3 linked regions of the Phenylobacterium montanum genome follow. The protein of the gene in region 1 binds, or shares a complex with, the protein of each later gene. Links are inferred from orthologs where the notes say so. Each region holds a gene or a part of one and is shown in the gene's direction. Other genes may lie near its edges.

What was found. Proteins that work in one complex are often made in the same cells at the same time.
Region 2: the proteins of KCG34_RS18690 (region 1) and KCG34_RS19295 are in contact, whole or in part, in a solved structure (PDB 8UXZ), measured with the Escherichia coli proteins. The link is inferred for Phenylobacterium montanum from one-to-one orthologs.
Region 3: the proteins of KCG34_RS18690 (region 1) and accC are in contact, whole or in part, in a solved structure (PDB 8UXZ), measured with the Escherichia coli proteins. The link is inferred for Phenylobacterium montanum from one-to-one orthologs.

The regions. Positions count from the first base shown.
Region 1 is NZ_CP073078.1:4,108,543-4,112,867, reverse strand. The notes cover bases 1,326-4,325. They hold KCG34_RS18690 (acetyl-CoA carboxylase carboxyltransferase subunit beta), read left to right. Parts: upstream 1,326-2,348; coding sequence 2,349-3,302; downstream 3,303-4,325. Other genes in these bases: KCG34_RS18685 (bifunctional folylpolyglutamate synthase/dihydrofolate synthase), read left to right, coding at 3,319-4,325; trpA (tryptophan synthase subunit alpha), read left to right, coding at 1,516-2,352; trpB (tryptophan synthase subunit beta), read left to right, coding at 1,326-1,519. In the rest of the region: KCG34_RS18705 (phosphoribosylanthranilate isomerase), read left to right, coding at 1-282; more of trpB, read left to right, coding at 299-1,325.
Region 2 is NZ_CP073078.1:4,226,563-4,230,039, forward strand. The notes cover bases 1-2,814. They hold KCG34_RS19295 (acetyl-CoA carboxylase carboxyltransferase subunit alpha), read left to right. Parts: upstream 1-833; coding sequence 834-1,796; downstream 1,797-2,814. Other genes in these bases: KCG34_RS19290 (aldo/keto reductase), read left to right, coding at 1-749; KCG34_RS19300 (threonine aldolase family protein), read right to left, coding at 1,870-2,814. In the rest of the region: more of KCG34_RS19300, read right to left, coding at 2,815-2,877; KCG34_RS19305 (epoxide hydrolase family protein), read right to left, coding at 2,919-3,477. UniProt on the Escherichia coli protein: Component of the acetyl coenzyme A carboxylase (ACC) complex. First, biotin carboxylase catalyzes the carboxylation of biotin on its carrier protein (BCCP) and then the CO(2) group is transferred by the carboxyltransferase to acetyl-CoA to form malonyl-CoA.
Region 3 is NZ_CP073078.1:5,327,670-5,331,214, reverse strand. The notes cover bases 1-2,882. They hold accC (acetyl-CoA carboxylase biotin carboxylase subunit), read left to right. Parts: upstream 1-710; coding sequence 711-2,054; downstream 2,055-2,882. Other genes in these bases: KCG34_RS24390 (DUF2155 domain-containing protein), read right to left, coding at 2,679-2,882; aat (leucyl/phenylalanyl-tRNA--protein transferase), read left to right, coding at 2,059-2,727; accB (acetyl-CoA carboxylase biotin carboxyl carrier protein), read left to right, coding at 207-707; KCG34_RS24410 (type II 3-dehydroquinate dehydratase), read left to right, coding at 1-183. Also shown: more of KCG34_RS24390, read right to left, coding at 2,883-3,299; outer membrane lipid asymmetry maintenance protein MlaD, read right to left, coding at 3,301-3,545. UniProt on the Escherichia coli protein: This protein is a component of the acetyl coenzyme A carboxylase complex; first, biotin carboxylase catalyzes the carboxylation of the carrier protein and then the transcarboxylase transfers the carboxyl group to form malonyl-CoA.

The DNA.
Region 1 (4,325 bases):
TATGACGGCCTTGTCGAGCACCTGATGTTCGACGCCAAGCCGCCCAAGGGCGCGGACCTGCCCGGCGGCATGGGCGCCAGCTTCGACTGGACGATCCTGGCCGGTCGGCGCTTTCAGCGGCCGCATTTCCTGGCCGGCGGGCTCGATCCCTGGAACGTGCGCGAGGCCGCAAAGGCCTCCGGCGCCCCGCTGGTGGATGTTTCCTCTGGCGTGGAGCGCGGCCCGGGGCTAAAGGACCCCGGCCTCATTTCCGCCTTCCTGGACGCCGTACGCCGCGTTTAACCTTTTAGGTCATTCAGTGAACGTCACCGCCAAACCAAACGACTACAGCGCCTATCCGGACGCCGTGGGCCGCTTCGGCGACTATGGCGGCCGCTATGTGGCCGAAACCCTGATGCCGCTGGTGCTGGACCTGGACCGGGCCTATGCCGCGGCCAAGGCCGATCCCGAGTTCCAGGCCGAACTGAAGGGTTTCCTGACCCACTATGTCGGCCGGCCCAGCCCGCTCTATTTCGCCGAGCGGCTGACCGCCCACCTCGGCGGCGCCAAGATCTATTTCAAGCGCGAAGAGCTGAACCACACCGGCGCGCACAAGATCAACAATTGCATGGGCCAGATCCTGCTGGCCATGCGCATGGGCAAGACCCGCATCATCGCCGAGACCGGCGCCGGTCAGCATGGCGTGGCCACGGCGACGGTCTGCGCCCGCTTCGGCCTGCCCTGCGTGGTCTATATGGGCTCGACCGACGTCGAGCGGCAAAAGCCCAACGTGTTCCGCATGAACCTTTTGGGCGCCGAGGTCCGCCCCGTCACCAGCGGCACCGGCACGCTGAAGGACGCCATGAACGAGGCCATGCGCGATTGGGTCACCAACGTGCACGACACCTACTACATCATCGGCACAGCGGCCGGCCCGCACCCCTATCCGGCCATGGTGCGCGACTTCCAGGCGGTGATCGGCCACGAGACGCGAGCCCAGATTCTGGAAGCAGAGGGACGCCTTCCCGACGCGGTGGTGGCCTGCATCGGCGGCGGCTCGAACGCGATCGGCATCTTCCACCCGTTCCTGGCCGACGAGGGCGTGCGCCTGGTCGGGGTCGAGGCCGCCGGCCACGGCATCTCCACCGGCCTGCATGCCGCCTCCCTGACCGGCGGCCGCCCGGGCGTGCTGCACGGCAACAAGACCTATCTGCTGCAGAACGAGGACGGGCAGATCACCGACGCCCACTCGATCTCGGCGGGCCTGGACTATCCCGGCATCGGGCCGGAGCACGCCTTCCTGCACGACATCGGCCGGGCCCAGTACCTTTCGGCCACCGACGACGAAGCCCTGGAGTGGTTCCAGCGCTGCGCCGAGCTGGAAGGCATCATCCCCGCGCTCGAACCCGCCCACGCCATGGCCCGTCTGCCCGACGTGGTGCGCGAGGTCGGCAAGGACGGGATCGTGGTGCTGCTGCTGTCTGGCCGCGGCGACAAGGACGTGGCCACGGTCGCCGATCACCTGGGACGTAAGATTTGACGGTTCAACGTATCGAACGGCGCTTCGCCGCGCTGAAGGCCGAAGGCCGCGCCGGCTTCGTCGCCTACGTCATGGCGGGCGATCCCGACCGGGAAACGGCTCTGGCCATCCTGAAGGGCCTGCCCGCCGCCGGGGCCGACCTGATCGAGCTGGGCTATCCCTTTTCCGATCCCATGGCCGAGGGGCCGCCGATCCAGCGCGCCGCCCAGCGGGGCCTCGCCGCCGGCATGACCCTGAGCGGGACCCTGGCCCTCGCCCATGCGTTCCGTAAGGGCGACCAGGACACCCCGATCATCCTGATGGGCTATCTGAACCCGCTTCTGTCCTACGGTCTCGAGGCCTTCGCGGCCGATGCGGCGGCGGCCGGGGTCGACGGGCTGATCGTGGTCGATTGCCCGCCGGAAGAGGCCGATCCATTGCTGGACGCCCTGGACCAGGAAGCGGTCGCCCTGATCCGCCTGGCGACCCCGACCTCGGACGATGCGCGGCTGCAGGTGGTGGTCCGGCGCACGTCGGGCTTCGTCTACTATGTTTCGGTCGCCGGGGTGACCGGGGTCAAGGAAGCCGACGCGGACGCCGTGGCGCCAGCCGTGGCGCGGGTGCGCAAGGCCTCGGGCCTGCCGGTCGCGGTCGGTTTCGGCGTCAAGACGCCTGAGCGCGCCGCCGCGGTCGCCCGTGTGGCCGACGCGGTGGTGGTGGGCTCGGCCCTGGTCGAACAGATCGCCGAAGCCGCGCCAAACGAAAATGTGACTACGCGAGTTCTGGATACCGCGCGCGCCCTGGCCCAGGCTGTGCGTCGCGCGAGAATCGACCAAGGTTCCGTCCCGGCATGAGCATGTCCGAAGCCAAAGGCCCCCGCGGGGGACAGGGCGTCCCTCCGGGCGCATCGACTTCCAACCAACGCCCGGCCCGGGAACGGGGCGGCTGGCTGGCCAAGATCGCGCCTGGCGTGCGCAACCTGGTCGCCAAGCGCGACACGCCCGAGAACCTGTGGGTCAAGTGCCCCGACACCGGCGAGATGATCTATCGGCCCGACCTGGAGGCGGCCCTCTGGGTCACTCCGGCCGGCCGGCACATGCGCATCGGGCCGAAGCTGCGCTTCGCCTATACTTTCGACGGCGGCGCCCACGATGTGGTCGCGATCCGCAAGACCAATGACGACCCGCTGAAGTTCGTCGAGGGCAAGCCCTACAAGGACGCCCTGGCGGCGGCCCGCAAGTCCACCGGCGAGACCGACGCGGTGGCCGTCGCGGCCGGCGAGATCAAGGGCGTCAAGTCCGTGGTCATGGTGCAGGACTTCGCCTTCATGGGCGGGTCCCTGGGCATGGCGGCCGGCGAAGGCTTCATCGCCGCGGCTGAAGAGGCGCTGAAGCGCGAAGTTCCCCTGGTGGCCTTCACCGCCTCGGGCGGGGCGCGAATGCAGGAGGGCGCTATCGCCCTGATGCAGATGGCCCGCACCACCCTGGCCATCCAGGAGCTGAAGAAGGCCCGCCTGCCCTATATCGTGGTCCTGACCGATCCCACCACCGGTGGGGTGACGGCCAGCTATGCCATGCTGGGCGACATCCACCTGGCCGAGCCCGGCGCCCTGATCGGCTTCACCGGCCCCCGCGTGATCGAGCAGACCATCCGCGAGACCCTGCCGCCCGGCTTCCAGCGCTCGGAATACCTGGTGGAAAAGGGCATGGTCGACCGGGTTGTGGGGCGACGCGAGCTGCCGGCCACGTTGGGCTCGATCATGACCACGCTTCTGATGGGGCGCGCTCGCCGCCCCGCCGCTTAAGGCCATCATCTAAGCCATGTATGACCCCTTGCGCGCCCAGGACGTGCTGGTCGAGCGCCTTCGCGCCCTGCACCCCTCGCTGATCGACCTGACCACCGGCCGCATCCTGCGCCTGCTGGACGCTCTCGGGCGGCCGCAGGACAAGCTGCCGCCGGTGATCCACGTGGCCGGCACCAACGGCAAGGGCTCGACCACCGCCTTCCTGCGCGCCATGGCCGAGGCGGCCGGGTTGAAGGTCCACGTCCTGACCTCGCCGCACCTGGTCCGCTTTGTCGAGCGCATCCGCGTCGCCGGGACCCTGCTGACCGAAGCCCAGCTGGAAAATCTGATCGAACAGGCCGAAACCGCCAACGCCGGCGAGCCGATCAGCTTCTTCGAAATGACCACGGCCATTGCGCTGAAGGCCTTCGCCGATACGCCCGCCGACCTCTGCATCATCGAGGTAGGTCTGGGCGGGCGCTTCGACGCCACCAATGTGTTCGACAGCCCGGCGGTGACCGTGATCACCCCGGTCGACTACGACCACCTGGAGCTGCTGGGCCCAGAGCTCGGCAAGATCGCCTGGGAGAAGGCCGGCATCCTGCGCGCCGGCCGCCCCTGCGTCTGCGCCCGGCAGATGGAGGAGGCTCTCGGCGTGATCGAGGCCGAATCCGAGCTGGTCGGCGCGCCGATCACCCTGATGGGCCGCGACTTCGACGCTTTCGAAGACCAGGGCCGCCTTCGGGTGCAGCTGGAGGATCGCCTGCTCGACCTGCCCCCGCCCAGCCTGTTCGGCCAGCACCAGTTCGACAACGCCGGCCTGGCGGTGGCGGCGATCGTCAAGCTCGGCGATCCGCGCATCACCGACGAAGCCATAGCCAAGGGTGTCGCCTCTGCCGTCTGGCCGGCTCGCTTCCAGCGCCTGATCAAGGGGCCGCTCGGCGAGAGGGCCCAGGCGCGCGGCGCCGACCTCTGGATCGACGGCGGCCACAACCCGCACGCCGGCCGCGCCCTGGCCGACGCCGTCCGCCGGCTCTCCGCCAA
Region 2 (3,477 bases), 120 kb from region 1 along the record:
CCAAGTTCGGCTTCAAGCTGGCCGGCGGGCCGCGCCCGGCCGGGGTCGACAGCCGGCCGGAGAACGTCAAGGCGGTGGCCGACGCCTCGCTCAAGCGGCTGAAGCTCGACCACATCGACCTGTTCTACCAGCACCGCGTCGATCCGGACGTGCCGATCGAGGAGACGGTCGGGGCCATGGCCGACCTGGTCAAGGCGGGCAAGGTCCGCTTCCTGGGCCTCTCCGAGGCCGGCGCCGCCACCATCCGCCGCGCTCACGCCACCCATCCGATCACCGCCCTGCAGTCGGAGTATTCCCTTTGGACCCGCGACCCCGAGGCCGAGATTCTGCCCCTGTGCCGCGAGCTCGGCATCGGCTTCGTGCCCTACAGCCCGCTGGGCCGTGGTTTCCTGACTGGCAAGATCAGCGTCTCGGAGGAATTCGAGGAAGGCGATTTCCGCCGCGCCCTGCCGCGCTTCCAGGCCGACGCCATGGCCCACAACATGGCGGTGGTCGAGGCGCTGAAGCGCGTGGCCGAGGCCAAGGGGACCACGCCGGCGCAACTGGCCCTGGCCTGGCTGCTGCACCAGGGGCCGGACATCATCCCGATCCCCGGCGCCCGCAAGATCGCCCACCTGGAGGACAACGCCGCCTCGGCCGCGGTGAAGCTGACGGGCGAGGACCTGAAGGCCATCAATGAGGCCGCCCCCGCCTCGGCCTTCGCCGGCGCGCGTTACACCGAGCAGATGATGAGCATGGTCGGGCGCTAAGGGGTCGAAAGCGGCGGCTTGCGGGCGGGGCTCTTCCCGCCTAATTTCCGCCGCTTCGCCCACGGCGACGCCACAAAGGACCGCATGTCCGCGCATTACCTCGACTTCGAACGGCCGATCGCCGACCTGGAAGCCAAGATCGACGAACTGTCCAAGCTGTCGGACACCGCCGGGTCCGGCGCCTTCGACAACGAGATCGCCTCGCTGCGCCAGCGGGCCGAGGCCATGCGCCGCGACGCCTATTCCAAGCTGGACACCTGGCAGAAGATCCAGGTCGCCCGCCACCCCGAGCGGCCGCACTGCACCCACTACATCGCCGGCCTGATCGACGACTATGTCGAGCTGCGCGGCGACCGCCGCTTCGGCGACGACCAGGCGATCGTCGGCGGCCTGGGCCGGTTCCGCGGCAATCCCGTGGTGGTGATCGGCAACGAGAAGGGCCACGACACCACCACCCGCATCAAGCACAATTTCGGCCTGGCGCGGCCCGAGGGCTATCGCAAGGCGGTGCGCCTGATGGACCTGGCCGACCAGTACAATCTGCCGGTGATCAGCTTCGGCGACACCTCGGGCGCCTATCCGGGCCTGGGCGCCGAGGAGCGCGGCCAGGGCGAGGCCATCGCCCGCTCCACCGAGCGCTGCCTGACCCTGGGCGTGCCCATGGTCGCCACCATCATCGGCGAGGGGGGCTCGGGCGGGGTCCTGGCCATCGTCTCGGCAAACCGGGTGCTGATCCTGGAGCACGCGGTGCTGTCGGTGGCCTCGCCGGAAGCCGGCGCTTCGATCCTGTTCCGCGACCGCGGCGAGGCGGGACGCCTGGCCACGGCCTGGAAGATGACCGCCCAGGACCTGCTGCAGCAGAAGATCGTCGACCGCATCATCGAAGAGCCCCTCGGCGGCGCCCACGCCAACCCCGAGGAAGCCATTCGCCGCACGGGCGACGTGATCGAAGAGGAACTGGGCCGGCTCGCCGACCTCTCTCCTGACGCCCTGCGCAAGCAGCGGGCCGATCGGTTCTATGCGATCGGGCGCAGCGGGGCGGCTTAGCCTCAGGCCGTCGCGGGAATTTCCCCTTTACCCGCTCACCCCGGTGAGCGGGTAAAGGGGGCGCGCCGATTTTTCAGGCCGTAGCCCGGATCGCCGCCGCCAGTTCCTCCACCACCGCCTCGGTCGTCGCCCAGGCGCACATGAAGCGGACCGAGCCGTCGTCGCAGCGGAAGGCCAGCCAGCCGGCGTCGGTCAGGCGTTTGTGGCGTTCGGGGCTGAGCTCGGCGAAGAGTCCGTTGGACTCCACCGGGTGCAGCGCCTTCAGCCCGCACTCGGCCGCCAGCTTGCGGGCCATGGCGTTGGCGTGGGCGGCGTGACGCTGATAGGCGCCGCTCTCCAGCATCCCGATCCAGGGGGCGGCGTAGAAGCGGCTCTTGGACGGCAATTGCCCGGCGTTCTTCAGCCGGGCGTCGAAGCGGCGCGCCAGGGCCTTGTCGAAGATCACCAGGGCCTCGGTGGGCGTCATGCCGGCCTTGGTTCCGCCGACGACCAGCAGGTCGACGCCCAGGCCCGGGATGGCCTTGGGGTCGAAGCCGGCGGCGATGGCGTTGGCCAGGCGCGCGCCGTCCATGTGGACGCCCAGCCCCTTGGCCTTGGCCGCGGCCGTCAGCCGGCGCAGGTGGTCCAGCCCATAGACCGCGCCGTATTCGGTGGCCTGGGTCAGGGACAGGGCCGCCGGCGGCTGGGCGTGGGCGTGCTCGGGCTCGGCCAGCACGGCCTTCAGAGCCTCTGAATCGATGCGCGCCGAAGCGCCGGGAAGGCCGCGGATTGTCAGGCCGTGGCCAAAGGCGTTCGGGGCGCCGGTCTCCGCCACCGCGACGTGGGCCTCCGCATGCGCCAGCACCCGCTCGAACGGGCGGCAGAGCGCCGCCAGCGAAATGGCGTTGGCGGCGGTGCCCGAGGCGACGAAGCGCACCTCAGCGTCGGCGTCCAGCAGCCCGCGGATCAGGTCGGCGGCGCGGGCGCAATAGCCGTCCTCGCCATAGGAATCGACCGCCCCGGCATTGGCAGCGACCAGGGCGTCCAGCGCCTCGGGGGCGGCGCCGTGGGTGTTGTCGGAGGCGAAGTCTTGTCTGAGCATGACGGGGCTTTAACGGGTCAGGCGCCCTCGCCACAACCCCGCTAGAGCTCGCGCGCCCAGGCCCGGACGTCGTTGACGAACAGCTCCGGCTCCTCCATGGCGGCGAAGTGGCCGCCCGAGGGCATCTCGGTCCAGCGCGTGATGTTGTAGGCGCGCTCGGCCCAGGTCCGGGGCGGCGCCTGGTAGAGCGCCTCGCCCGGGAAGTTGGCGAAGGCGGTCGGGGTCTCGCAGCGCACCCCGGCCTCGATCTGGGCCAGGCCGCCTTCCTCCAGCAGCGCCCGATAGTACCAAGCTCCCGTCGTGAACGAGCCGGTCATCACATAGATCATGATGTTGGTGATCAGCTGATCCAGCTTGTAGGCTTCGTCGATCTTCTTGGTGCGCAGGTCCGACCAGTCGTAGAACCGCTCCAGGATCCACGCCGCCTGGCCCACCGGATTGCCGGCGCCCAGCCAGGCCAGGGACTGCGGCTTGGACATCTGCAGGCCGAAATAGGCGCCCAGCATCTGCATCGCCGCCTGGGTGCGCGCCAGCCAGGCGGTCTCGGCCTCGCTGGTCGGGCCACCCTTCGGCCGGAAGCCGATCATGTTCAGGTGGATG
Region 3 (3,545 bases), 1.2 Mb from region 1 along the record:
GCGCTGAAGGCCCTGAGCATACCGATCGTCGAGTGCCACCTGTCGAACCCTGCGGCGCGCGAGGAGTTTCGCAGGCACACTTTCGTCTCCCTGGCGGCGACGGGGCTGGTCAGCGGCTTCGGCGCCAGGAGCTATGAACTCGCTATCGAGGCGGCGGCGCAAGCGGCCAAGGCCTCGGCCTGAATAAGAACAAGGTTTTTCAATCCATGAACGATTCCAAGGGACCCGTGTCTAAGGACTCCGGCGGCTCGATCGACCCCAGGCTGGTGCGCAAGCTGGCCGACATCCTGACCGACACCGGCCTGACCGAGATCGAGGTCGAACAGGGGGGCCTGAAGATCCGCGTCGCCCGCGAGATCTCGGTGGCCGCCGCGCCGGCGCACTATGTCGCCGCGCCCGCGCCCATGGCCGCGCCGGCCGCTGCGCCTGTGGCCGCCGCCCCCGCGGCTGCGCCCGCCGCCGAGCCCGAGCGCGGCGAGCAGGTCAAGTCGCCCATGGTCGGCACCGTCTATCTGCAGCCCCAGCCGGGCGCCGCCTCGTTCATCAAGGTGGGCGACCAGGTCTCGGCCGGGCAGACGCTGCTGATCATCGAGGCCATGAAGACCATGAACCCGATCCCCGCCCCGCGCGCCGGGACGGTGCTGAAGATCCTGGTCGAAGACGCCCAACCGGTGGAATTCGGCGAAGCCCTGGTGGTGATCGAGTAGGCGATGTTCGACAAGATCCTGATCGCCAACCGCGGCGAGATCGCGCTCCGCGTCATCCGCGCCTGCAAGGAGATGGGCATCGCCACCGTGGCGGTGCACTCCGAGGCCGACGCCAGCGCCATGCACGTGCGCCTGGCCGACGAGAGCGTCTGCATCGGCCCGGCGGCGGCGGCCAAGAGCTATCTGAACATCCCCTCGATCATCGCCGCCTGCGAGATCACCGGGGCCCAGGCGGTGCATCCTGGGTACGGGTTCCTGTCGGAGAACGCCCGCTTCGCCGAGATCGTCGGCGCGCACGGCTATACCTTCATCGGGCCCAAGCCCGAGCACATCCGCATGATGGGCGACAAGATCACCGCCAAGCAGGCGGTGAAGACCGCCGGGATTCCGGTGGTGCCGGGCTCTGACGGCGGGGTCTCGACCGAGGAGGAGGCCTTCGCCGCGGCCGAGGCGATCGGCTTTCCGGTGCTGATCAAGGCCGCCGCCGGCGGCGGCGGGCGCGGCATGAAGGTGGCCCAGGACCGCGAGGGCCTGGCCGAGGCGGTCTCCACCGCCCGGTCCGAGGCCCGGGCGGCGTTCGGCGACGACACAGTCTATATGGAGCGCTACCTGGGCCGGCCGCGGCACATCGAGCTGCAGGTGGTGGCCGACAGCTTCGGCAATGTGGTGCATCTGGGCGAACGCGACTGCTCGCTGCAGCGCCGCCACCAGAAGGTGATGGAGGAGGCCCCCTCCCCCGCCATCGACGCCGCCACCCGGGCGAAAATCGGCAAGGTGGTGGTCGATGCGATCAAGGCCATCGGCTATCTGGGCGTCGGCACCATCGAGTTCCTGTACGAGGACGGCGAGTTCTTCTTCATCGAGATGAACACCCGCCTGCAGGTCGAGCACCCGGTCACCGAGGCCATCACCGGCATCGACCTGGTGCGCGAACAGATCCGCATCGCCGCCGGCCTGCCGCTGTCGTTCACCCAAGACGAGGTGCTGTTCGAGGGCCACGCCATCGAGTGCCGCATCAACGCCGAGAACCCGCGCACCTTCACCCCCTCGCCGGGGCTGGTGACCGATTTCCATGCGCCGGGCGGCCTGGGCGTGCGGCTGGATTCGGCGCTCTATGCCGGCTACTCGATCCCGCCCTATTACGACAGCCTGGCCGGCAAGCTGATCGTGCACGGCCGCGACCGGGCCGAGTGCATCGCCAGAACCCGCCGCTGCCTGGGCGAGATGGTGGTGGACGGGATCGAGACCACCATTCCGCTGTTCCAGGACCTGCTGGTCCAGCCGGACATCATCGAAGGGTCGTACAACATCCACTGGCTGGAGCAGTGGATCCGACAGGGCGGATGAGCGCGTGCCCCGATCTTCAGGGACAGGGGGCTTCACGGTCGAAGACCTGATCGAGTGCTATCGCCGGGGCGTGTTCCCGATGGCGGACGCGCGCGAAGACGATCGCATCTTCCTGGTCGATCCCGAGCACCGGGGGGTGATCCCGCTGCACACGGTGCACATCCCCCGCCGCCTGGCCCGCACCATCCGGGCCGAGGTGTTCCAGGTGCGCATCGACACTGCCTTCGACGCCGTGGTCGCCGCCTGCGCCGCCGCCAAGCCGGGGCGCGAGGAGACCTGGATCAACGCGCCGATCCAGGCCCTCTACGGCCAGCTCTACCGCCTGGGCCTGGCCCACAGCGTCGAGTGCTGGCTTGAAGGGGTGCTGGTCGGCGGCCTCTATGGCGTCAGCCTGGGCGGTGCCTTCTTCGGCGAGAGCATGTTCTCCAGAGCTCGCGACGCCAGCAAGGTCGCCCTGGCGCACCTGGTCGCCCGGCTGAGCGCCGGCCAGTTCCGCCTGCTGGACACCCAGTTCATGACCGAGCACCTGGCCCAGTTCGGCGCGGTGGAGATCCCCCGCGCCCTCTATCGCAGGAAGTTGGACGAGGCCCTGGCGCGCGACGCCGACTTCTACCGCCTGCCGGCCTATGTGGACGGCGCGGCCGTCTTGCAGGCGATCAGCCAGGCGTCATAGACCGGATGCTGGAACAGGTTCAGTCCGGGTGAATTGGCGTAAATCCAGCCGCGAAACACCTGCTTGCCGGGCGGGGGCGGCTGGTCGTCCGGCCCCTTGGGCTGGGAGATGATCTCCACGTGGGCGACCGCGTCGGTGATGGTCTCGTCGGGCGCGGTGGTCTCGCAGGCGCGGACGATGAAGATCAGCGACTTGTAGCGGATCGGCTGGTTGATCGGGGCCTCGAAGCGCAGGGTCTCGGCCGAGACCTTGTCCAGGGCCTGCAGCACCGCCACCGCATAGCGCGGCCGCTTCAAGGGCTCGACCGGCTTGGAAGGCGCGGGATTGGATGAGGCCGGCTCGCCCTGGTCCTCGTCGTCGTTCGAAGCCGCCTCCATCGGCGGCGAGGGGCTTGGCGCCTCGGGCTCGGCTGCGGGCGGGGCGGCCGCCGGTTGTGCGGGCTTCAGCGCCGCCGCCGGCTTGGGGGCGGCGGGCGCGGCGGGCTCCTGCTGGGCGCGCACCAGGCCGCCCACGCCCAGCGCCAGGACGATGGCGGCCCCGGCGCCGGCGAGCAGCAGCGGGCGCGCCGCCATCTCAGTGGCCTCCGTTGCTGGCCGGGACGCCGTAGGGATCGGCGGCCGGAGCGGGCGAGGCGGCGGGCGCCGCAGCAGCCGGGGCGGACGAAGCCGCCGGGCTCTGCGGGCGGATGAACTGGCCGATCAGGCCGAACAGGTCCACCGCCCCTTGCGTGTTCTGAAACTCGTCGCCCGGCTTCATGTCGCCCTGGGCGCCGCCGGGTTCGATGGCGATGTGCGAGCCGCCCAGGAGGCCGTCGCTGG